2 regions of the Shewanella donghaensis genome follow, and region 1 is predicted to be linked to the other one. Evidence: riboswitches for the same ligand, from Rfam matches in the RefSeq annotation. Region 1 holds a riboswitch; the other holds the start of a gene.
The links. A riboswitch is a leader RNA that binds a small molecule or an ion and turns the genes downstream of it on or off. The one in region 1 is predicted to bind thiamine pyrophosphate.
Positions count from the first base shown of each region.

Region 1 (12,364 bases):
AACTTGTATTAAAAGGGTAAAGACATAACCAAGGTTGCCAAATCTGGTCGCCATTCATATTTCGACAGTGAAATCTTACCTTTGTTCACTTCAACACCTTCAGATCTTAGTCGTTCTTGTTGATTTTGGAAATGAATAGTATTGAGTTTAAAAGAAATTTTACCTTGGCTATTAATCACTCTATACCAAGGTAAGACCAAATGTGGTGGGGCATCTTTTAATGCTTTTGAGACATATCTAGCTCGCCCAGGCAAACCAGCGAGATCGGCAACTTTGCCATAAGCTAATACATTGCCTGCGGGGATCATGTTTACAATGAACCAAATTCTTTGTTTAGGGCTCAGATTTTCCATTTATAAACGATAGCTCAAATCTATTGTGATGAAATGTCTAAGGTAGTTTAGTGTAGCTTGTAAGCTGAAGATAGATCTAGAGTTGCAGTTTGTTTGGATAGTAACCATGTCTCCCCCATATTTGTATGAGAGAGACATACAATTACATCAGCAGTTTAAATAACGGTCAGATAAACACACAAGAAATGGGACAAAGCGCCAGCGAGTACAAATAAGTGCCAAATAGCATGGTTATAGGGAATACGTTTATTAACATAAAATATTACCCCGATGCTATAAAAAGCGCCACCAGCCAACAATAGGTTAAAGCCTAAGTCGCTCATGCCTTTTATTAAGTCACTCATTATGGTGACACAGAGCCAGCCCATCACTAAATAAAGAATGACACTCAATGCTTTAAAGCGACCTATAAAGAGGGTTTTAAAAACAATTCCCCCTAGGGCTAACATCCATACTGCCGTCAGAATAATTGAAGCATATTCACTTTCAAGGCTGATAAGCATGAGTGGAGTATAAGTGCCCGCTATAAGGGTATAAATAGCGCAATGATCTGCCATTTTAAAACGCTTACGCCATAGAGGTGTTTTACTTGAGTGATATAAGGTCGATGCCAGAAATAGCATCACAATACTTAGACCATAAACGGCTACACCAATGGTTTCAGTTAAGTTTAATTGGCCATTAGCTTTAATAAGCATAGCTATTAAGGCAACGAGACCTGCAATGACACCAATACCATGAGTGATGCTGTTGGCACGTTCTTCAATAACACCATAATCAGGCTTAGTTATCGGTGTAGTTTCTAATGATTGATTAGCATCTAACTCTAGTGACATAGTTGCGTACGGCCTAGTTAAGCGATTTAGAATGAGTCTAACAGCTAAAAATAATATAGGCTATAACTTTAGCGTACACGTGTAAGCTTAAATAATTATTCTAGCTTAACTCGCTGATTTTATTTACGAGAGAAGCAGTGACAATGAGTGAATAAGGGAACTTATTGGAATTGTTGTTATCTATATTGTGAGTTTTATAGCCATGCTAAAAACTCAAAGCAAGTGATAAGCTAGATAGTACATAAGGAGCATGAGCTTTTAAATAGCGACAGGAGGCGCAAATAATGACTAATAACAGTGATGTATGTAATGTAGAACTCGAAGACGATCATATCGATGAACCGATATACAGTGAAGATTCTGTCTCATTACCTGTTAAAACATTAATTGCTACAAAATCTTCCGAAGAAACCGCACAAATTGATTTCTCCTCGGATGCATTGATATTTCCTGCCGTAGATACTGTTGAACCTGCAACGCTGACTCAATGTCATATTGACGATCAGCAAGAGCAAAACAGTCAACAGCGCCAATCTTCGTTTGTTAATGGCCATTTTATCGTAAAAAAGCTATTAACTTCCCCATCAACAATGCTTGTTGCATTGCTACATATTGTCGTGCTGATTATCCTATTGAATCTTGCTAATAATACGGTAAAGCATTTTGTCGAAGTCAGTAACGAGAAAAGTCTGTCTAACTTGAGTGAGCAAATAGATAACTCGACAAAAATAAAGGCCTACTTTTTAACGGCTGAACAAATTAGACAGCTATCTAACGAGCAACTGACTAAAGAACAGCTATCAGAAAACCAACCGTTTATTGAACAAAAGCCTGCTTCTTCAAAGCAGCAACAAGAACAAGTAATCAAAAAGGCACAAGAACCAGAAACTAAAACTACAGAAACCATTCCTCAAAATGAGCAACTTCCAACCAAAGTTTTGTTAGATCAGCCAATCGCTCAAATTGAAGTACAAAAGGCGGCAACAAAACCAATTCTACTGCCTGAAATGGAAAAGGCGTTAACGTTTGAAGAAACATCAATAGTCACAGAGTTTGATTGGTCATCAGTTGACAGTATTTATCTGCAGAAAGATAAAGAGGCCAGTAATGAACATTTTTTTAATCAAAAAACGTTTAGTGAACTTGGTGAAAGTGAGTTAGCAATTGAACATTTTTCAGTTTTAAACTCAGCTTCACATTCCTTTGTGAATCAATATAACCAACAACAAGTGATCGAGCTTATTTCACAACAAGCTCATAATGCGACTTCATCGAGTGGCGCGAGTGTAAGTGAACTCACGCCGGAAATGGACGATATAGAATTAATTCTCATAGAAGATAAGCGTCAACCCACCACGCTTAATCACCGCTTAGATCCGAATAGAATCGTTAAATTAGGTGAGACTTGCTATCGAGTCGTTCCCTTACCAACACAGATAAACCCGCATGCTGAAGGGTTAGGTTTTGCCGAACCATGTGATAGTGGCAAAATGAAAAGGGCGCTAAACAAAGCAATCGAACATCGTTTATCAAAAGTCCAATTGCCTTAAATTGCTTTTTTCAACTGCATCAAGTTTTTGTTACCCAATAACCTTATTCTAAATATGAATTATTCTATTCTTATACAATAAATTAATTGATGTCAGTAAGGGTTATTGTCAAATTAAATAAACCAAATCGTCTAAATACAGGTGCTTAATATATGAATTATTTAGATTGCCAAAGTTTTCTATTGAATATATTAAACTTGTATTTTGTTAATTAAGCTGGCTATACTGCAGCCATCTTGTCGGAGTGCCTTATGGCTGAGACCGTTTATTCGGGATCCGTTGAACCTGATCAGGCTAAAACCTGCGAAGGAAACAAGCAGTTAATTTGCTTAGTTTTTACAAAATAGTGCCTTTAAATTCAATTTTTTAACGTCACTTATGTGTGTGTTTTCTAGCTAAATACAAAATAAATTTTGCTCACTTCTTGTGTCGTTGCATTATTTTATTTTGTAAACGTTTAATCACATCCACAAATGTAATTGCTATGGTGAGTTACAGAGTTGATTTTAACTCGCTCGTCATCAACAATTCTCCAGGCAAGCAACTCTATTTTTTTATTTTGAGGTTGCTTATGTCAAATCGTCGTGAAACCCGCGCTCAAGCGCAAGCATTTATTGATACCCTAAAACCGTTACAACACCCAAATTCCGAGAAAATTTACTTAACCGGGTCACGTAAAGACTTGTTAGTTGGCATGCGCCAAATTCATCAAGCCGATACTATTGTTGGTGGTAGTGATGATGAACCTGTTACAGAAAAAAATCCGCCGCTCAAAGTTTATGATTGCGCCGGCGCATATTCAGATCCTGATGCCGATATCAACGTTAGATTAGGTCTTAATAAATTTCGTCAACCATGGATTGAAGAGCGTGAAGATACCGAGCAGCTCAATGCTGTTAGTTCTGACTTTACCCAACAACGACTAGTTGATGATGGTTTAGATCATTTACGCTTTGAAGCTTTGGTCACACCAAAGAAAGCAAAGAAAGGTCAGTGTGTTACTCAAATGCACTATGCTCGCAAAGGTATTATCACGCCTGAGATGGAATATATTGCCATCCGTGAGAATTTAGCAAGAGAGCAGGTTACTGAGGGAATTCTCACTCAAAAAGCGCCAGGTGAAGCTTTTGGGGCTCACATTGGCCAGCCTATCACGGCAGAATTTGTGCGTGATGAAGTTGCCCGCGGTCGCGCCATTATCCCCTTAAATATCAATCATCCAGAAGCTGAGCCTATGGTCATTGGCCGTAACTTTTTAGTGAAAGTTAACGCCAATATTGGTAATTCTGCTGTGACATCTTCAATTGAAGAAGAAGTTGAAAAATTGGTTTGGTCAACGAGATGGGGCGCTGACACCGTAATGGATTTGTCTACGGGTCGATATATTCACGAAACCCGTGAATGGATTATCCGTAACTCTCCAGTACCTATTGGCACAGTACCTATCTATCAGGCACTCGAAAAAGTCAATGGTGTGGCGGAAGATTTAGATTGGGATACCTTTAGAGATACCTTGATTGAACAAGCTGAGCAAGGCGTTGATTACTTTACTATCCATGCAGGTGTATTACTTCGTTATGTCCCTATGACAGCCAAACGTTTAACGGGTATCGTTTCTCGTGGTGGTTCAATCATGGCTAAATGGTGTTTAAGTCATCATAAAGAAAGTTTTTTATATGAACACTTTAGAGATATTTGTGAAATATGCGCAGCTTATGATGTATCACTGTCATTAGGCGATGGTATGCGTCCTGGTAGTATTGCAGATGCCAATGATGAAGCACAGTTTGCTGAGTTAGAAACCTTAGGTGAATTGGTTAAAATTGCTTGGGAATACGATGTACAAACGATCATCGAAGGCCCAGGTCATGTGCCGATGCAATTGATTAAAGTGAATATGGAAAAACAATTGGCCCATTGTGATGAGGCGCCATTCTATACATTAGGCCCTCAAACGACGGATATCGCCCCGGGTTACGATCATTTCACTTCTGGTATCGGCGCTGCAATGATGGCGTGGTATGGCGTAGCAATGTTGTGTTATGTCACGCCTAAAGAGCATCTAGGACTTCCGAACAAAGAAGATGTAAAACAAGGCCTTATTGCTTATAAGATTGCGGCTCACGCTGCCGATGTTGCTAAAGGACATCCAGGTGCACAAATTCGAGATAATGCATTATCAAAAGCCAGATTCGAGTTCCGCTGGGAAGATCAATATAACCTAGGTCTTGATCCTGAAACTGCTCGCGCTTATCACGATGAATCCCTGCCGCAAGAATCCGCTAAAGTCGCGCATTTCTGTTCAATGTGTGGTCCGAAGTTTTGTTCAATGAAAATTACCCAAGAAGTCCGCGAATACGCTGCGAAGCAAGAGCGTGAACAGCTACTTAATGTAAAAGTTCTCGATGCCAGTGAATTTCAAAGTAAACAAGCCCTGTCAAATGACAATGCTAAAACAATTGATACAGAGCTTGATATTCAATCAGCGATGGCACAGAAATCAGCAGAATTTAAAGCGACAGGCTCGGCTATTTATCATCCTATTTCAAAAGAGTCTGTAGGCACTGAAGTCGATACTGAAGTTAAAGACAGAATTGCAGAGTTAGAGGAATAACTATGCCAGTTTCTGATCAACAAAGATCTGAAACCACCGCACCTATTGTCTGGACCATCGCAGGTTCAGACAGTGGAGGCGGCGCTGGTATTCAAACTGATCTAGCCACTATCAATGATTTACAGTGTTTTGGTTGCAGCGTTATCACCACCTTAACTGCTCAAAATTCCGTCGTAGTTTCGTTAGTCGAAACTGTTTCTGAATCCATGTTATTAGCACAACTTGATGCATTGGCAGATGACTTAGCACCTTCCGCCATAAAAATTGGTTTAATTGCCAATCAAAAACAGCTAGTTACCATTGCTTATTGGCTTAAACGCTTTAAAAGCCAAACTTTAGCTAATCAATTGATCCCTGTTATTTTAGATCCTGTTATGGTCGCAAGCAGTGGTGATTGTTTAAATGACCAGACGAAAACTCAATTGGATTTCACGCCCTTCAAAGGCTTAATTAGCTTGATCACCCCCAATGTTGTTGAGCTGTTTAAACTCACTGTATCGAGTGATATGCCTATTCATCACGATTCAGTGAAGAAAAAGTTAGCTATTAATTCCGAAAGAGATTTTTATCGTGCCGCTATGCAGTTAGTTAACAAGCTACATTGTCATGTTTTGGCAAAAGGGGGTGATGCTAGTCATTGGCAAGAGTCTAAAGCCAATGACCTCTATATTTGCAGGAAGGTTAACGGTGTTAGCGAAGCGCATCAATATCAATCGTACTGGCTAAAAAGCAATCGTGTAGAGACGATAAATAATCATGGCACTGGCTGCACATTATCATCTGCTATTGCTTGTTTTCTTGCTCAAAATTATGTCTTGCATGATGCGATAGTCATGGCTAAAGCTTATGTTTTGAAAGGACTGATTCAGAGTGTGTCTTATGGTAAAGGGGCTGGCCCAGTAGCAAAAACAGCATGGCCTGATGATTTACACTATTACCCTGAAGTCGTGACTTATTATGCTGCTAAACCCCAAATGTCTTCGAAGAATCTCGCAAAAGTTATCTCAAAAAAATCGTCAACAATTGATAACAATTTAGATGGTCATAAACCGCATGAAAATACCGCCCAAGGTTATTCTAGTTCAGGTTTTCCTGCACTTCAAAAAGACATTGGAGTGTACCCAGTTGTCGATGATGTTGCCATGTTACAAACGCTGTTAGAGGCTAACTGCACCACGATTCAATTACGCGTAAAAAAAGATCAATCTCACGCTTTTGTACTTGATAACCTTAATGGGTGTTCAAAGCTAGATAAGTTAGAACAAGATATCGCCCAGGCCATTGCGTTAGGTAAGCAGTACAATGCTCAGGTTTTTATCAATGACCATTGGGAAATTGCGTTAAAACTCGGTGCTTTTGGTATTCATTTAGGCCAAGAAGATGTTGAACTCGCTGACTTGAAGGCGATATCTGCAGCGGGTATTGCTTTGGGTTTATCAAGTCACAGCATATTTGAAATTCTCTTAGCACATCAATTAAACCCTTCTTATATTGCTTTAGGGCATATATTTCCAACTACGACGAAAGTGATGCCATCTAAACCACAAGGGTTAAGTAAGCTATCTCGATATTCTAAACTGTTGAATAACGTTTATCCCACAGTGGCAATTGGCGGCATTGATTCAACCGTTCTCGATGAGATTAAAGCGACGGGAGTCAATAGCGTGGCAGTTGTGAGAGCAATAACGCATGCGAAAGAGCCTGCACTAGCTTTTACAGCATTACTACAACAATGGACTTTGGGTTTAGGTTCAACGTCAAAATTAGCTTCCAAAAAACCTCTACAACTATCGCAATTAGTAGAGACTCAAGTATGAAGTCACTATCTGATAGGCAATATATAAAGTATGCCAGTCATATTTTATTGCCTCAAATGGGTGAGGCTGGACAACTAAATTTAATAAAGAGTCGTGTGCTTATCATTGGCATTGGCGGCTTAGGTCATAGCGTGGCTCATCAGTTAGCGGCTGCCGGTGTCGGTGAGGTTATGTTGATGGATGACGACAACGTTGAATTATCAAACCTTCCCAGGCAATTGTTATTTAGTGAAGCTGATATCGGCTCAAGTAAGGTGTCAGTGGCGAAAGTAAAATTGGCTGCGGTTTATGGCGATACTAAAATTGAATCAATTCAACGACGTTTTTCAAATGATTTAATCAGTGAAGCGTGGGTCAGTAAAGCTGATTTAATCTTCGATTGTACTGATAACTTTGATACTCGTTTGAAGATTAATCGCCTGTGCATCAACACTAAAAAACCATTAATAAGCGCGGCAATATCCGTATCACATGGTCAATTAATTTGCCTATCACCTCAACATCCGCAAAGTGGCTGCTATCAATGTTTATACCCTGAAAATACGCTTGTTAACCAGTCATGTTCATCTTCGGGGGTCATGAACTCGGCGGTGATAAGTGTCGCATCGATGCAGAGTTTATTAGGGTTGAATTTGCTCAGAAATGGAGATGGTGCCAACAGTCATCTTAGTGGAATATTACATTTGTTTAATGCTGACACACTTCAATGGCGACAGGTTCAGATGAATCGAGATCCTGAGTGTGATGTTTGTAAGACTTTTAAAGATTAGGGGTTAGTTATGATAGAGATTGAATTTAATGGTGAAGTTGAGCAGTTGCAACAGACTGCTAGTTTACTTGCATTAATAGAGCATAAACAGTTGAACCCGAAAACATTGGCATTAGTACTCAACCAACAAGTGGTGCCAAGAAGCCGTTGGGAAGCGATTCAATGTCAGCCGAACGATAAAGTAGAAGTCTTTTCTGCTGTTGCTGGGGGATAGTCATGTTAACAATCGCTGGACATCAATTTGAATCAAGACTGTTTACTGGAACCGGTAAATTTAGCCATTCTAAAACCATGCTTGCTGCTATTGAGGCTTCACAATCTCAACTAGTAACGTTAGCAATGAAACGGATAGATCATAATAAAGATAATGATGATCTATTAAGTCCCCTTCAGGCAATGGGTGTAAAGCTATTACCTAATACAGCAGGGGCAAGAACGGCTAAGGAAGCGATATTTGCAGCTGAATTGGCAAATGAAATGCTAGGGACAAAATGGATTAAATTAGAAATACATCCAGATCCTAAATACCTGATGCCTGATGCCATCGAAACGCTTAAAGCGGCAGAAGTATTATGTGCAAGAGGTTTTACGGTTTTACCTTATGTGCATGCCGACCCTGTACTGTGCTATCGCTTAGAAGAAGTTGGCTGCGCTGCAGTTATGCCATTAGGGAGTCCAATAGGCAGTAACCAAGGTTTAGCGACTGAGCCATTCCTTGAAATTATCATCGAACAGGCCAATGTTCCAGTCATCGTCGATGCGGGCATTGGCGCGCCTTCTCAAGCCTGTAAAGCCATGGAAATGGGCGCTGATGCGGTATTGGTTAATACTGCAATAGCAAGCAGTGCTGCGCCAATCATAATGGCTGAATGTTTTAATACTGCAGTTATATCAGGCAGAAATGCTTATCTTGCTGGCCTAGGTGGTGTCGTTAAGCAAGCCCAACATACGAGTCCCTTAACACAGTTTTTGAATGTGTAATTGCACTTTTATTGCTTTACACCTTTACCGTTATAGGATGAAAGAAATACCCCATGAGTTTTGTCGAACAATTTAAGCGGTTAGATCTTGATGACCTATCAATGCGAATCTATAGCTGCACATCTATCGATGTTGAACGGGCCTTGCAAAGGCCACAAGGTAATATTGAGAGTTTAATAGCATTACTTTCACCTGCTGCTAAACCCTATTTAGAAATAATGGCTCAAGCGTCATATAAGCTAACTAGGCAGCGATTTGGTGCAAATCTTGGTTTATTTTTGCCGTTATATTTATCAAATCTATGCGCAAATGAATGTGATTATTGTGGCTTTTCGATGAGTAATAAACTTAAACGAAAAACCTTATCAGAGCCTGAATTACTCGCTGAAATTAATATCATCAAGCAGCGTGGATTTGATTCGATATTACTGGTGTCTGGTGAACATGAAACCAAGGTTGGTATTGAATATTTTAAGAAAGTCATTCCAATAGTGAAGCAACATTTTAGTTATGTCGCTTTAGAGGTTCAGCCTTTAGAGGAACAAGAGTACAACACGCTGGTTGGGTTAGGCTTAGACGCTGTCATGGTTTATCAAGAAACATATCGGCCGCACACTTATGCTAAACATCATACTCGCGGTAAGAAGAAAGATTTCAACTATCGATTATCAACCCCAGACAGAGTAGCTGCTGCGGGAGTTGATAAAATTGGTTTAGGTGTCTTGCTTGGCCTTGATGATTGGCGTGTCGATGCATTATTAATGGGACACCACTTAGCCTATTTAGAAAAGCGTTATTGGCGTACTCGATACAGTATCTCCTTGCCGAGATTAAGACCATGCACAGGTGGTGTTACACCAAAAGTTGAGTTAACAGATGATGGACTCGTTCAAATGATATGTGCATTTCGCCTATATAACCCTCAACTTGAAATTAGTTTATCAACAAGAGAAACGCCGGGTTTTCGTAATAATTTACTGCCTTTGGGCGTCACCAATATCAGTGCGGGTAGTTCAACGCAACCAGGAGGATATCAAAATCCGAATACTGAGTTAGACCAGTTTGAAATATCAGATGAACGTAGTGCTGATGAAATGGTTATACAAATGCAAAAGAGTGGTCTTAATCCTGTCTGGAAGGACTGGGAATCAAACTGGTTTTAATACAGCAAACACCCAGATAAGTTGATGTTTAGAATTGATTTATTTTCATATTATTCATGCTGATACCTGGTGAACTATGATATTTAGTCAATAAGTTGTGTCATCAACTGTACAATAATGATTATTTGGATGATAATTAAACAGGTTACAAATGTTAGTTTTTATCTATCAGCTTTTTTGAGGAGATTTGTTATGCAAATACCATCCGCCTATACCTCTGGTATACAAGGACTTCAGGGGGCTCAAAATGATTTAGCTCAGGCTACGACATCAGTTGCTGCACCTGAGAAATCTTCACCAACCTCAGTTCAGGTTCCTCAGGATACAGTGACAATAAGCGCTCAAGGCCAAAGCACTCAAACTCAAAGCACTGAAACTCAAAGTACTCAGGCATTAAGTTCACAGCCTGTTACACAAACTGATACCACATCTGCACTTATTCAAGCAGATCAGGCGCTAAACCAAGGACAAGCTTCAGCTGAAGTGATTAATGTCGCTTCTGAAAATGTTGGTACAATCATCGATTTATCGGTATAGCGTTTACTTAAGTGGATATTCCAAGCGGTTTATCGACCAAGTCAGTTGCATCAGTGCATGCAGCTCAGGCTTCTTCGGCTAATTCTTTAGCGAAGTCTTCTGCAGTGGGATCGGTACCAACATCTAGTAAAGTAATTTCTACAACTGTACTTTCTAGCACTGTAATCTCTAGCTCTGTATCTAATAAAGCAACTAACACTGCTTTATCGTCATTATTAACTGCCACAAATTCAGCTACGTCATCTGCTTCCAATAATTCTTCTCAATCATCGCAAGTCAATCAGACCTCTTCACCACAATTTAATTTAAGAACTGGCGCTATTTCTGTTGCAGGTCTAAGTGTGAATAATGTGCCTGGCAATCAAAGTGAGGTTCAAACTCCTTCATCGCAGTCACAGGCCGAAATATTTCAACCAAAAAACAATCAGTCCACTAATACTGCAAGCGATTCAAAGATCATAGAACCTGATAAAAGCGAAACCAGTGTCATTTTCGCCAATGAGTCTCAAAGTGACGATAAAGCACCATCAGACATAGCTCAATCAGAAAAAGTACAGGCAGAACAAGCGCAGCAAGAGCAAAAGGATCAGCAAGAACAAGCACAACAGGAAAATATTAATCAACAACAAGCGGTAGAGTTACAAGTTATTAATGATTTAAAATCCCGAGACATAGAAGTGAAAACTCATGAGCAAGCTCATGCTACAGTGGGGGGGAGTTTTGCTCAGTCTCCAACTTACACCTACGAAAAAGGCCCAGATGGTAAACGTTATGCAGTAGAAGGCGAGGTCAGTATTGATGTTGCCCCAATTGAAGGGGACCCACAGGCAACTTACACTAAAATGCAAAAAGTATACGCCGCCGCCATGGCACCTGTTCAACCTTCAAGTGCTGATATTAGAGTGGCAACTGAAGCCACTCAGTTAATGAATGAAGCTAAACAAGAATTAGTCGGTGAACGACAAGAGCAGGTGATTAGCACTGAAGATGTTCAACACATTAATGACTTAGGACAGATTTTTAATTTAGCCATTGATGATTTACATGTAAATGCTGATATCATTGAAAATAAGCCTAATATGAGTATTCTGTCAGATTTTCCATCTATTAATATTGCCGTATAAACTACAATCTACTTCTTTTAAACCCCGTGGTAATGACTAATTTCATGTTGCGTTAGTATCATAGACTCAAGCAGTTTACTTGCAGGTCCTTGTGAGTCTCGGTTTGGAATGATTAAGCTTAATTGAATTTTACGGCTCTTGCTGCCTTTCAAAATAAGCCTAACTAAGCTGCCATTCTTAATATCATCTTCTACTAAATATGCTGGTGCCCAGCAAAATCCAATTCCCGAGAGCAAAACGTTTTTCGCTTCGTGAAAATTAGAAACAGTCCAGCGTTGTTCTGACTTTAACCAGCCAGTATCAGCGGCTTTATTGATAGAAGTTTCTTTAATGACAACTTGTAGATGTTGAGCTAGTTCACGTTCGTCAGCGACAATACCGCAATGTGTCAATGGATGATTAGGAGGACAGACAAGGTATAATTCTGATTCGCATAATGGCTCTGCAATATGACCTTTCGGGGGGACACCACATATGGCCAGATCGACTTTATTACCGTCAATTAACTCATTGGTACCCGATATCACCGAATCAATCACAGTGACTCTTGTTCCTCGACTATCAGGTAAAAATGCTTTTAGCGCATCAACCAGAAAATGCATTGGATAAATGATTTCACG
Region 1 covers NZ_CP041783.1:486,311-498,674, forward strand. The annotation lists gene FPK91_RS02030 (MGMT family protein) at 9-353, opposite strand; gene trhA (PAQR family membrane homeostasis protein TrhA) at 509-1,189, opposite strand; gene FPK91_RS02040 (hypothetical protein) at 1,474-2,739, shown strand; TPP riboswitch at 2,970-3,068, shown strand; gene thiC (phosphomethylpyrimidine synthase ThiC) at 3,311-5,353, shown strand; gene thiE (thiamine phosphate synthase) at 5,356-7,170, shown strand; gene FPK91_RS02055 (HesA/MoeB/ThiF family protein) at 7,167-7,940, shown strand; gene thiS (sulfur carrier protein ThiS) at 7,950-8,153, shown strand; gene FPK91_RS02065 (thiazole synthase) at 8,156-8,920, shown strand; gene thiH (2-iminoacetate synthase ThiH) at 8,974-10,083, shown strand; gene FPK91_RS02075 (chemotaxis protein) at 10,276-10,620, shown strand; gene FPK91_RS02080 (putative metalloprotease CJM1_0395 family protein) at 10,725-11,744, shown strand; gene FPK91_RS02085 (LysR family transcriptional regulator) at 11,762-12,364, opposite strand, start outside.

Region 2 (12,364 bases), 160 kb from region 1:
TTTGATTCTGGTAACTCAGCAATTATTAATCAAACTGGTTCAAGTAACAATGCAATGGTAACTCAAGGTATGTAGTACAAAAGTCTAATTAAGGGTGAATAAACACCCTTTTGGCTAATTGTATCAGCCAGATTAGCTTGCTAATCTGGCTTTAATGATACAGGTACCGTATCAGATTTTTTAATCACCTTTTTTATTCATTCACATGGAGTGTAAGTGATGTTTAAAGTTATCAATTGGATGATCGTTTCTCGTTCTCAATTACTCGTTGATTTGCTTGATTGCCGTTGGCCTCAAGAGTTTTTAGTCAAGTTAGCCAAAGCAACCCCTGCAACAATGAGTTCACTACTCGCGACTCAACAAACATCTTTAGTTGTGTTTGATTTAGCAACCATCGATTTGCAACAAGCGTATCAGTTACAAAGATTAATTGAACGAGAGCATTATGCTGTTAAAACAGTATTCATTAATTTTCCAAAACAGGTTGATGCCAAGTTTTTAATTCATCCTGCAACCACATCGGGTGCATTTTATACTGATGCGGATCTTGCTGAAATCAGCAGCGGTTTTAATGAAATACTAAAAGGTAGAAGTATCATTCCAATTGATTTACATAAATCGATTACTAATGATGATACTGACGATGATAGCGAGCATTTAACTATCCGCGAAAGAGAAGTATTGCAAGCCTTACTCACAGGCAGCACTAACTTAGATATTGCTAATCAGCTATTCGTTAGTGAAAGCACCATTAAAACACATTTATATCGTGCCTTTAGAAAAATTGGTGTATCAAGTCGAGGCCAAGCTATTGCATGGGCACAAACTCATATGCATGAGGTAAGAGTATGAAAAACATCATAGTGATGTTTTTTTTATTACTATTTCCAAGTACTGTATTTGCTGAAAGTCAGATAGCGGCTGAAACATCGGTCACTGAAGTTCCTATCAAACAATCTAATTCTAAGAATGAAGCGCCAATTGATCAGTCTCAAGTTGATAAGCTAGATAATGCGAAAGAGCCAGCAACGTCAGCAACTGATAAGAATATTCAAAAGGCACCAGCGTTAAAGCCATTAGATATTAGCGATGCGATTCCTAAAAACGAAAAAGATCTTATTGATGGTCTTATTTTAAATAGAGCAATGACGCGACTTGGTCATCGATTTTACCGTCAGTTTGTTGGTGCATATAGAGATATTGGTGGCAATAGCAAGCATTCAGGTCTCACCGTCGTTGAACAAGCAACAGCAAGAAGTGGCAGTAAGATATTAATTCAACAAAATCGAAAAACCATTTTTGTTACTTTTATATCGCCTATTAGTAGAAATATGGATGATCAAGTCAATTATGCTGCAAAGCGTGTAAATGCAGCGGTTATTAAGAAAAATGAACAAGCAATCTTGGGTGCGCTGTTTGATCCAGATCTTGCTCCTGACGAAATATAAGCAGGGAACGCCAAAATGAAAAAAATATTGTTTACCTCAATTTTACTAATATTCTCAGTTGATTGCTTTGCAACTCAACTGGTTTATCAACCAGTAAACCCAGCTTTCGGTGGCAGTTATTTAAACGGTTCATATTTACTCGCTAACGCATCCGCGCAGAATGATCATGATGGTGGAGGCTCAGGTTATGTTGCACCAACGGCCCTAGAGCGCCTCTCAAGTTCATTGCAATCGAGACTGATGAGCCAACTATTTAATGATGCAGCAAACGGCGGTGAAGGTTATTTAAAAACCGATGATTTTGAAATCAACGTAGTTAATGAAGATGGCGCATTGATTGTACATATTACTGATGTGCTAACAGGCGAAACGACCATTATTGAAGTTGGTGGCATTGTTGATGACGGTACAGGAGGCTAATGATGCAAAAATTAATTGTGAGTTTATTTGTATTATCGCTATCAGCTTGTTCATCTGTCGATGACCAATTTGAAGATATTGATGTCACCTCAAGTCTAATGCCAAAAGGTGAGACCTATTACGATCTTACTAGCTTACCGTTTCCACAAGGGGCAATGATTGCAGCCGTTTATGATTTTAGAGATCAAACGGGTCAATATAAGCCGATTCCATCAAGTAACTTTTCAACTGCAGTACCACAATCAGGCACCGCATTTTTAGCGCAATCACTGAATGATTCAGCTTGGTTTATCCCCGTTGAACGTGAAGGGCTGCAGAACTTATTAACAGAGCGTAAGATTTTACGCGCTGGATTAAAAGGCGATGCGAGTAAACTGCCGCAGTTAAACAGTGCTCAAGTATTAATGGAAGGCGGTATTGTTGCATACGATACCAATATTAAAACTGGCGGAGCTGGAGCTCGTTACTTAGGTATCGGAGCATCTGGTCAATATCGTGTTGATAGCATTACTGTTAATTTACGTGCTGTTGATATTCGTACAGGCCGTTTATTGAGCAGTGTTACGACGACTAAAGCTATTGTTTCAAAAGAAATTACCGCTGGTGTATTCAAGTTTATTGATGCGCAAGATTTATTAGAAGCTGAAGTCGGTTACACCTCAAATGAACCTGTGAGTTTATGTGTTGTTTCTGCGATTGAAAGTGCAGTTGTGCATTTGATTGCCGATGGTATTTGGAAAGGTGCTTGGAAGTTGGGCGACGCAACTACAGGTTTACAAAATACCACATTACAGAAATATTGGTTAGAAGCGCATAATGACGCTCAAGTTAGTGCCAGAATTAAACGTGGTTAGTTATTCGGTTTAGCTTCAATAATAAAAAAGGTGCCTTAGGCACCTTTTTTTTTGAGTTTTTAAATCAGATTTTAAACTATCTTCAATGCAACTCATTTTTAACCGAAGATTATAACCAAGCGGTAAGCTTTTCCTCATCGACGATGGTTAAATTAATGGTATCTGCAACCGCTGCAGTAATAACAAAAACACCCTGCATAAGTTCATCACGTCTAAACCAATGTAATTGTAATACCTCACCTACAGGAAAAGTTTGTAGCTGCTTTTCAAATAGATTATCCACTTGTAAATGATTTGCTGAGATTAATAAATCTCCCGCGCTCAAACCTGCTTGATGTGCTGGACTACCATTAACCACAGTCATTATTTTTAAACCTAAGCTCTCAGGTTTTGTTTTAGCGCCAAAGGCAATGCTATTCCCTTTGGTTTCTGTTCCGCCGACATCACTCGTGCCTGAACTTGCTTTAATTTCCATGCCAATACCAACACTAGTCAGCAGCGGTGTTAAAGGAATATCGTTAGTATTATCAAGATAACTAAATAATTCGTCACAATTACGATTAAGGATTGTTTCTACAATCTTTTGGTGACTGTCTATTTCGGTGCCAATACCTGGTTTACCGTATTGTAGCCATAGTGCTTGCATTACATTATCTAAGCTCTGTGTTCCTTGGGTTTCTAAACGTATGGTCAAGTCTAGATATAGCGCGAATAGAGCACCTTTAGTGTAATAACTGACAATAGCATTATTGGCATTTTCGTCTTGTTTATAGAATTTGGTCCACGCATTAAAACTCGATGATTTTAATGTTTGCTTAAAGCGGCCTTGTGAGCGATATACGCGGGTCATGGTTTCGCTAAGCATAGTGAGATATTGCTTTTTATCAACACAACCACTTCGGTAAGTAAGAAAATCATCAAAATAGGACGTGATACCTTCATAAGCCCATAGTTGCTGGGTATAGGCTTCTTGAGATAAATCAAAGGGAGTAAACTCAGCAGGTTTAATACGTTTAACGTTCCAGCTGTGAAAGTATTCATGACTACACAAAGAAAGATAAGTGCGGTAATCACTATTCACTTCATGATGCATGTCAGTGGGTAAATCTTTTCTTGAGCACATTAATGCAGTTGATGCTCGATGTTCTAAACCGCCAAAACCATTACCTAATACGGTGGTTAAAAATACATAGCGCTCAAATGGAGCGGGTCCGCCAAATAAATTGATTTGATATTCACAAATGGCTTTTAAATCTTGGCAAAGCCTAGCCATTGACGCTCGGTGCTTACCACTCAGCACAATATCGTGAGTCACACCGCAAGCTACAAAGCTATCAATGGTTAAATCTCCCATTTCAACTGGGTGATCAATAAAGTCATCGTAATTATTGGCATAAAATTCACCAAAACCGAATTGCTCACCAGATGTTCTCGGCATGCTGGTGGCTAGTTTCCAGTCTTTCAGTTCTGATAAACTCGATTTAGCTATGGTCAGGCTATGCTTTGTTGATTCGAGTCCTTTAGCTGCTAAAAACACGCTGCTACCATTGAAAAAGCCATGAGTGGTATCTAAATGAGCTGAACGAACAGACAGGTCCCATGCATAAATTTGATACGTTAACTTGATAAAACCGCTTTGATTCTGACATTGCCAAGTCTGTTTATCTAACTGGAGAACATCAATTTTTTGATTGTTGTCATCTACAGCATTGATTTCGATAATATTACGGGCGAAGTCTCTGATCATGTAACTACCAGGGAGCCAGGCGGGTAAATATAAAGACTGTTGCGCTGATGCAGTTTCAATAGTTTGGGTGACTTCAAATAAATGCGCTTTAGGATCGATAGCAATGATGTGATAATGCATGAACAAATTCCAAGTAAGTGGGTGTTTCAAAAAAAATGCTAGCTAGAAGTGCTACCATGCTGCCAAAATCGCTTTGATTGTGCAAACAGAACTAAAAAGCGAATAGGATAAAGTGTAAAACTTGCTTTGCTAAGGTGACAAACACTCAAATGGGTATTATATAGTTAAACAGACCTTAGCTGGTTATAATCAGTTTAGCTTTCCATTTGATTTTCACTATTCTGATTATAATAAATAAAAGGATGATCAATCATGGCTGAAGAAACGATTTTCAGTAAAATAATCCGTCGAGAAATTCCTGCCGATATTCTTTTTCAAGATGAGCTTGTTACCGCGTTTCGTGACATAACTCCCCAAGCGCCAACACACATTTTGATTATCCCTAACCATCTCATTCCTACTGCTAATGATATAAAAGCATCAGATGAATTAGCATTAGGTCGTATGATGACCGTTGCTGCCAAGCTTGCTTCAGAAGCCGGTATTGCAGAAGACGGTTATCGTTTGATTATGAATTGTAATAAACATGGTGGACAAGAGGTTTACCATATCCATATGCATCTGGTTGGCGGTAAGCCATTAGGACCAATGCTAAGTCGTCTGGATTAATAATATTCGCATGAAAATAAACAGTGATTTTTTCCCGTTAACTGGTGTAGCTAGCCGATTTGTTAATCAGCTTGCCCATTGTGGACGTTTAAATATAAGCGTATTGGAAGCCAGTGAACACCATGTTTTATTAGAATTACCTTATAGCCAAGATATCATTGGCGATCCTGATACCGGTGTTATCCATGGTGGGGTGGTGACGACCATCATTGATACCGCATCTGGTACATCGGTGGTTTGCGCCATTCTCGAGAAATATAAATCGTTAGAAATATCGCCGACATTAGATTTGCGAGTCGATTATATGAAGCCTGCTGAGCCTAATAAGCCACTTTATGCATTTGCTGAGTGCTATCGTTTATCGTCAAATGTTGCCTTTACTCGTGCGATTGCTTATCAAGACAGTATTGATGATCCTATTGCCCATGCTGTTGGTTCATTTATGCGTATCAGCCCTGAAATGGTGGGTGAGGAATTTCGACAAGCTTTAATGGGAAACCCTGACGAGCTAGATGGGAAAGCGCTATCAACACCAACCAATAAACAAAATGCGCTCAATCATCCAGTAGCTAATACGCTAGAAAATGCGACAGTGTCAGTTGATGACTTAAAGGTTCATGATGTCGTTAAGCGTGCAATTGATTTAAATGACTATAGTTATCTATTAGCTAAAGTACCTTACACCCAGTTTATCGGCATGAGTGTTGATCGCTTTGGTGATGAAATGGTGTTTAAGCTTCCTGCAAAAGATGACAATATTGGTAATCCAATTTTGCCCGCTATTCACGGTGGTGTCATTGCTGGTTTTATGGAAATGTCAGCGATTGTTCAGTTAATGGTATTTATGCAAGCTAAGAAAGTGCCAAAAATAATTGATTTTTCAATTGATTATTTACGTGCAGGCCTACATCAAGATACGTTTGCGGAATGTAAAATCACCAGACAAGGTCGTCGCGTTGCCAATGTAAGTATCAACTGTTGGCAGAAAAACAGAAAGCAATTAATTGCGACAGCAAGAGCGCACTTTTTGCTTGAGCAGTAAATGACTTGAACAGTAAAAATTGATATTGCCATCATTGAATCATGGCCATCGAAACTGATGAGCTGAAGTCTGGTTTTGGTACTTCTCTCACGTTAAACTAATTTTAAGTTCAACTAATGTTGAAGTTCAATAAGGAACAACATATGAAACTATCGGTAGTCATTGTATCGCTGGCATTAATGTTATCTGCATGTGCGAACCACACAGCTGGCGTATCAGCCAGTTCAACGGGGGAAGTGAGAGTGGATAACAACTCATTCGCACGAGAAGTGGCCGTGGAGCAAGTAAAGGTGCGGACCCAGTCAGACTTGTTGCAAGGCTCTGCCTTAATTAAAAGTCAGGTATCAACAGATCTAAGGCTTCAATACAAGTTCACCTGGTACGATGTAGGCGGCTTTACCATTGAAGATGAAGGCAATAGTTGGAAATCAGTAAAGTTACATGGGATGCAACAAATACAGGTGGCTTCAGTTGCCCCTAATGCAAATGCGACCCGCTTTGAAGTGTATGTTAGAAAAGCATTTTCCAATTAGTGCTGACTTTCTAGTATTTAATGTTTATAGGATCTTTCTAGCTAATAGTTAAATAATCTAGCTGATATAAATTTGTACTTAAATAGTTAATGAAAAGTACGCGGTAAAGCTGTCGCACTAATGATTGATAGTTTATAATCCGCGTCGCCAAGGGGTGTTTATCGTTTGCGATAAACTGAGATGTCTATAAAGACGAACCCTTAGAACCTGATCCGGCTAATACCGGCGTAGGAATAGGCTGCATTGCTAAAAATATTGTCATGGATGCACACCAATAATTCACTATGCTTGCCGGATCTCAAAATTATTATTTGAGGTCCTATGTTTGTTATCAAATCTAAATCGCCATTAGCGATTGCCATTCTTACTGCTTTATCCACTTCTGTTGTCGCTCAAACTGAAAATATTGAGCGAGTTGCGCCAAATGCTGAAAAAATGGAAGTGATTGTTGTCAACGCTGACTTTAGTAATATTGCGCTAGATAAAGTGCCATCAAGTGTTACCGTCATCGACAGCCAACAACTACAAGATGAAGGGGCGCAACATTTTGAAGATGTCTTAAACTCTATTGCCAACTTCAACTGGTCCGGTGGTAGCTCTCGTCCTAAGTATTTCCAAATTCGTGGTGTGGGTGAGCAAGAAGAGTATCAAGGTGCACCTAACTCTTCTGTTGGTTTCATTGTTGATGATATCGATTTATCAGGCATAGGCATGGTGTCTAGCATGTACGATATGCAACAAGTTGAAGTGCTTAGAGGTCCTCAAGGGACTCAATACGGTGCCAATGCTTTAGCGGGTCTTATCTATTTAAAAAGTAATGATCCTACCGATGTATTTGAGCATGGCGCTCAAGTGTCGATGGGTGATGATGATTTACAAACTTTCTCAGGTTTTAGTTCTGGTCCGCTAACCGACTCAGGTAAATTACTTTACCGTGTTTCTTTAGAGCAACATTCTCAAAACGGTTACCGCGATAATACTTACCTAGAACGTGAAGATACTAATGCCCGTGACGAGTTCACTGCTCGGGCTAAATTGCGTTGGTATGCCTCTGATGACGTTCAATTTGATTTAACTTTATTACACGCCAATTTTGATAATGGCTATGATGCTTGGACGTTAGATAATAATGGTTTTGAAACCATTACTGATGCGCCAGGTGTCGATGCGCAAAAAACCACAGGTGCAGGCTTAAAAGCTATTTTTACCAGTTTTGACAAATTTGAGCTGACTTCATTAACTTCATTTGCCAATACTGATCATCATCATAACTACGATGGCGACTGGGCTAATCCTGATTACTGGGCGTCTAAGCAGTGTGCTGCTTACGATGACAATTGGAATGCTATTGGCACAGAGCCTTGCGTTTATGATTACACCTGGGACAAAAAGGGCGAACGCCAGACTATTTCTCAAGAATTCCGTATAAGTTCAAATGAAGCGGGCAAAATATTTTCAGACTCGACTGATTGGCTTGTTGGTTTATATGGCATGAACTTGCAAGAAGACAATGATCTATATTCTGAGTACAACGGTTGGCCTGATGAAGTATTACAATCAGAATACGAAGCGACTAACTATGCCATATTTGCTCAAACAGATACCCAGTTTGGCAATGACTATGTCTTTTCTGCCGGCGTTCGTCTAGAGCGCCGCGAAAGTGAGTATTCTGACTCAAATGGCGATGAGTTCTCGCCAACAGAAAGTATGTGGGGCGGTCATTTAGCCTTATCTAAAGCATTAAATGAAGATCACAATGCGTATTTTCGTGTGGCTAGAGGCTACAAGGCGGGTGGTTTTAATATGACACTACCACCAGAACTAGCTGATAAAAAAGAATTTGATACTGAAATTTTATATAACTACGAATTAGGGCTTAAATCTTCATGGCTGCAAGGTCAGTTAGATACTAACGTCGCCTTTTTCTATATGGATAGACGCGATCAACAAGTATCAGCATCACAGCAAGATCCAGAAGACCAACAACGATTTATTCTCTATACCGAAAATGCCGGTAGTTCAGAAAACTTTGGTGCAGAAGTCGATTTTAAATACTACGCAACAGATAACATTCAGTTTTATGGCAGCGCAGGTTGGTTAGATGCGACATACGGCGATTATCAATACAATGATAAATACGGCAATATTGTTGATTTAAGTGGTCGTGACCAAGCTCATGCTCCTAAGTTTACCTATAGCGCAGGTATGAGTTACGTCAGCGATTCAGGTTGGTTTACTAACCTAAATGCCAGTGGTAAAAGTGACTTCTACTATTCTGACAGTAACGAATCTAAATCAGATGCTTATACTATATTTAATGCCCGAGTAGGTTATGAAACTCAAATGTGGTCAGCGTATTTGTGGGGGCGTAACTTATTTGATGAGCAATACGGTACGAGAGGCTTCTTTTTTGGAAACGAGCCAGATTTAGATTGGTCTGATAAGCAATATGTTCGTTATGGTGATCCTCGTCAACTTGGTATCACGTTAAACGTAAAGTTTATGTAGTTGCAGAAATGCTGCGTTAAGTTATTTATGTAGTCATATTTTTATCATTAATAACAATGTTTAACGATCAAAATCTGCCATGATTTAAAAAAGATTGATAAGTTTTTTAATCTCAAACTTTGATAAACTGTGGCAGTATTTTTACCTCGATTAAGGAATTTCCATGAAATTGACTGCCGAAATCAGCATGTACCCGTTCAATGAAAACTATTTAGACCCGATTAAGTGGTTTATTGGCCGTGTAGACAGTTACTCAAATATTGAAAGAAAAACCAATGCCATGGCGACTCAAGTATGCGGAGAGTATGCAGATGTGATGTCTATGCTTGCCATTGAAATGGAAGCTGCTCATCAAAAGTGGGGCAAAGCGGTATTTGTGTGTAAATTTATTGGTGGTGAGCTGGATTTAAGCCACACCGAATAACTGTTTATAACCATTCACATACATTCAAAATCATAGTAGCCATCATTATGTTATCTGAGATTATTCAATCCGTTCAAATTGCCATCACGGAAGCCTCTGTCATGACAGGCTGGGAAGCCGTCGCAGTGATTCTTGCAATGGCTTATTTGCTATTAGCTATGAAAACCAACATTTGGTGTTGGGCTGCCGCATTTGCGAGTACGGCAATTTATACGGTGTTGTTTTGGAAAGTATCATTATTGATGGAGTCGGTGCTTAATGTGTATTACATGGCGATGGCTATTTATGGTTTTTGGTTATGGCGCTCAACCCATCAGACTAACAGCACAGATAGTGCTGGCAATGAATTAGTCATTACCAGTTGGTCGCTTAAGACTCATTTACTGCTCATTGGTTTTACAACTGTAGTCTCGCTAATCGTGGGATACTTCATGGCCACAAAAACTACTGCCTCTTTCCCCTATATCGATGCATTAACCACTTGCTTTGCGATAATGACTACCTATTTAGTGGCTAAAAAAGTATTAGAAAATTGGCTGTATTGGGTAGTAATAGACTTTGTATCTATCTACTTATATTTCCAAAAAGGCCTAATGCTCACATCTGGTTTATTCATCTTGTATGTGTTTATGGCATTAAGTGGCTACTTCATGTGGCGTAAGAAAATGCAACAAACATCAAGCTATCATGACCTAGCGGTTGCGAGTTAAGACGGATAAATGATGACGGACTTTAATCCTTGGCTGTACTTACCACTAGTGTTAAAAACATTACTGCCCAGAAAATTAGTAGAAGTCATTAATCAACAATGTCATCAAGTTAACTTGCTATCTGATGGGCTGAGCAATCAGAACTTTCATATTGTTTTGTCAGCCCCTTATAGCGAAAGCGGTAGTGATAACAATAGTGAAAATGGCTTTCAGGATAATATTGAGAGTTGCAGTACTATTGAAAACAACAGAAAAGTTAAAAACGATCGTAACTTTATGAGTAACAGTGATTGGGTGTTACGAGTGAATCAAGATAATGCCCAATGGTGTGATCGCGGCAACGAAGTCACTTGCTGGAGATTAACGGAAGCGATAAATCGAGCACCTGAACTCATTTGGCTCAGTGATGATAAACATTTTTACCTCAGTAAATTCATCAATGAATCGCTGTTCGTTCCAAGCTGTGAATCGATTAATACAGCTTTTTATCCACCTTTAGATTCACTTGTTCATTCGAGACAGTTTAAATGGGCAGGTTTTTATGGTGAATATCGCTTTGAAGATCCAAGTCGCCCGCAAGCCTCAGTATTTGGTGAATATGATCCTGTCAGCTACTTATTAGATTTATTATCGCCGTTATCGATGTTAGCTTTACCTCCAAAGCAAATTACCGTAACCGAGCAGTGGGATTACTACGCTAAGTCATTGTTGGATATCTCCGCTTCCATGTCTCAGTTATTGGCTGAATCAAGAATTCAGTCAAGTGATTCAAGCAGCACTCATGTTAAAGCTAAAACTTGGTTGAGTCATTATTATATGCTCACTCAAAAGCACTCTGACATGCAAGAATGGCTTGTACAATTAGAAGCTTGTGTAGTTAATCCACAATTTTGCCATCGAGATTTATCTCCCTATAATATTTTGTTTGATGGTGACCAATTACAATGTATTGATTTTGAATACTGCGCTGCCAGTCATCCATTATTTGATTTAGTCGCTGTCGTTGTAACACACCAATTAACGCAGCAGCAAGCGGATGAACTTACCTCAAAGTATTTGCAGCAACATCCTAATTTGACCGATACAGCAAGCAGTTTTCTTGGGGAAATGAGTCATTGCTTTTGGCTTTATGCCGCCGCTTGGGCATTAATGATGGCATCCAATACACAATTGCCACAGCAGCAATATTTTGACCTATTCAATAAATACCTATCTTTAGTGCCTTAACGCCATTATTCTAAAATAGTGTTGTTTTAAAACTATTTAGTTTTAAGTCTAAGCTGTTGATAGGAGAATTGTCGTTGAAAAAACCATTGATTCCAATAATACTTGTTATCTTTTTAGCAGGGTGTTCAACCAAATTTAGTTACTTCTTTTTAGACTGGGCGATTGAGTGGCGGGTGGAAGAGTACGTCACCTTGGATACTAAACAACAAGCCCAGTTTGATGAGCTGCTGGATAAGTTTTTAATTTGGCATCAACAAGAAGAATTGTTGCGCTACAGTGCACAATTACAAGCACTTTCCACATCAGTGAATCAACAAACCTTAACTACCGAAATTTGGCAGCAACAGGTTACTGGCGCCAAAGCGCATTGGTTTCGTATCTTTGATTTTGTGTTACCCGATTTACTTCCCATCCTAACTAGCCTCAGTGATCAACAAGTTAAAGAGTTTATAAAGCAGCTCAATACTGACAACACTGAATTAAATTCAAAGTACGCAGGCAAAACTCAACTACAGTTATTAGAAGACGCCAATGAAAGAATGGTTGATAGGACTGATGATTGGCTCGGTAATGTTACATCTGAACAACGTCAGCTCATAAAACTATTTAATGCACAGCGGCTTGCGACACTTGATATGTGGCTTGAATACAGGCTTGAATGGTTAAGACAGTTTGAGTCAGCCTTAAGTCAACGCTCTGATCATCAATTATTTGAACAACGA
Region 2 covers NZ_CP041783.1:329,911-342,274, forward strand. The annotation lists partial or broken gene FPK91_RS21240 (beta strand repeat-containing protein) at 1-75, shown strand, start outside; gene FPK91_RS01350 (LuxR C-terminal-related transcriptional regulator) at 220-852, shown strand; gene FPK91_RS01355 (curli production assembly/transport protein CsgE) at 849-1,448, shown strand; gene FPK91_RS01360 (curli assembly protein CsgF) at 1,464-1,868, shown strand; gene FPK91_RS01365 (CsgG/HfaB family protein) at 1,868-2,722, shown strand; gene FPK91_RS01370 (M61 family metallopeptidase) at 2,832-4,589, opposite strand; gene hinT (purine nucleoside phosphoramidase) at 4,842-5,198, shown strand; gene FPK91_RS01380 (PaaI family thioesterase) at 5,209-6,240, shown strand; gene FPK91_RS01385 (YcfL family protein) at 6,384-6,773, shown strand; TPP riboswitch at 6,914-7,025, shown strand; gene FPK91_RS01390 (TonB-dependent receptor) at 7,095-9,281, shown strand; gene FPK91_RS01395 (YkoF family thiamine/hydroxymethylpyrimidine-binding protein) at 9,445-9,705, shown strand; gene pnuC (nicotinamide riboside transporter PnuC) at 9,753-10,415, shown strand; gene FPK91_RS01405 (phosphotransferase family protein) at 10,425-11,642, shown strand; gene FPK91_RS01410 (DUF6279 family lipoprotein) at 11,717-12,364, shown strand, end outside.
Region 2: it holds a riboswitch for thiamine pyrophosphate, as region 1 does, so the genes downstream of both, FPK91_RS01390 (TonB-dependent receptor) here and thiC (phosphomethylpyrimidine synthase ThiC) in region 1, are expected to answer to the same signal.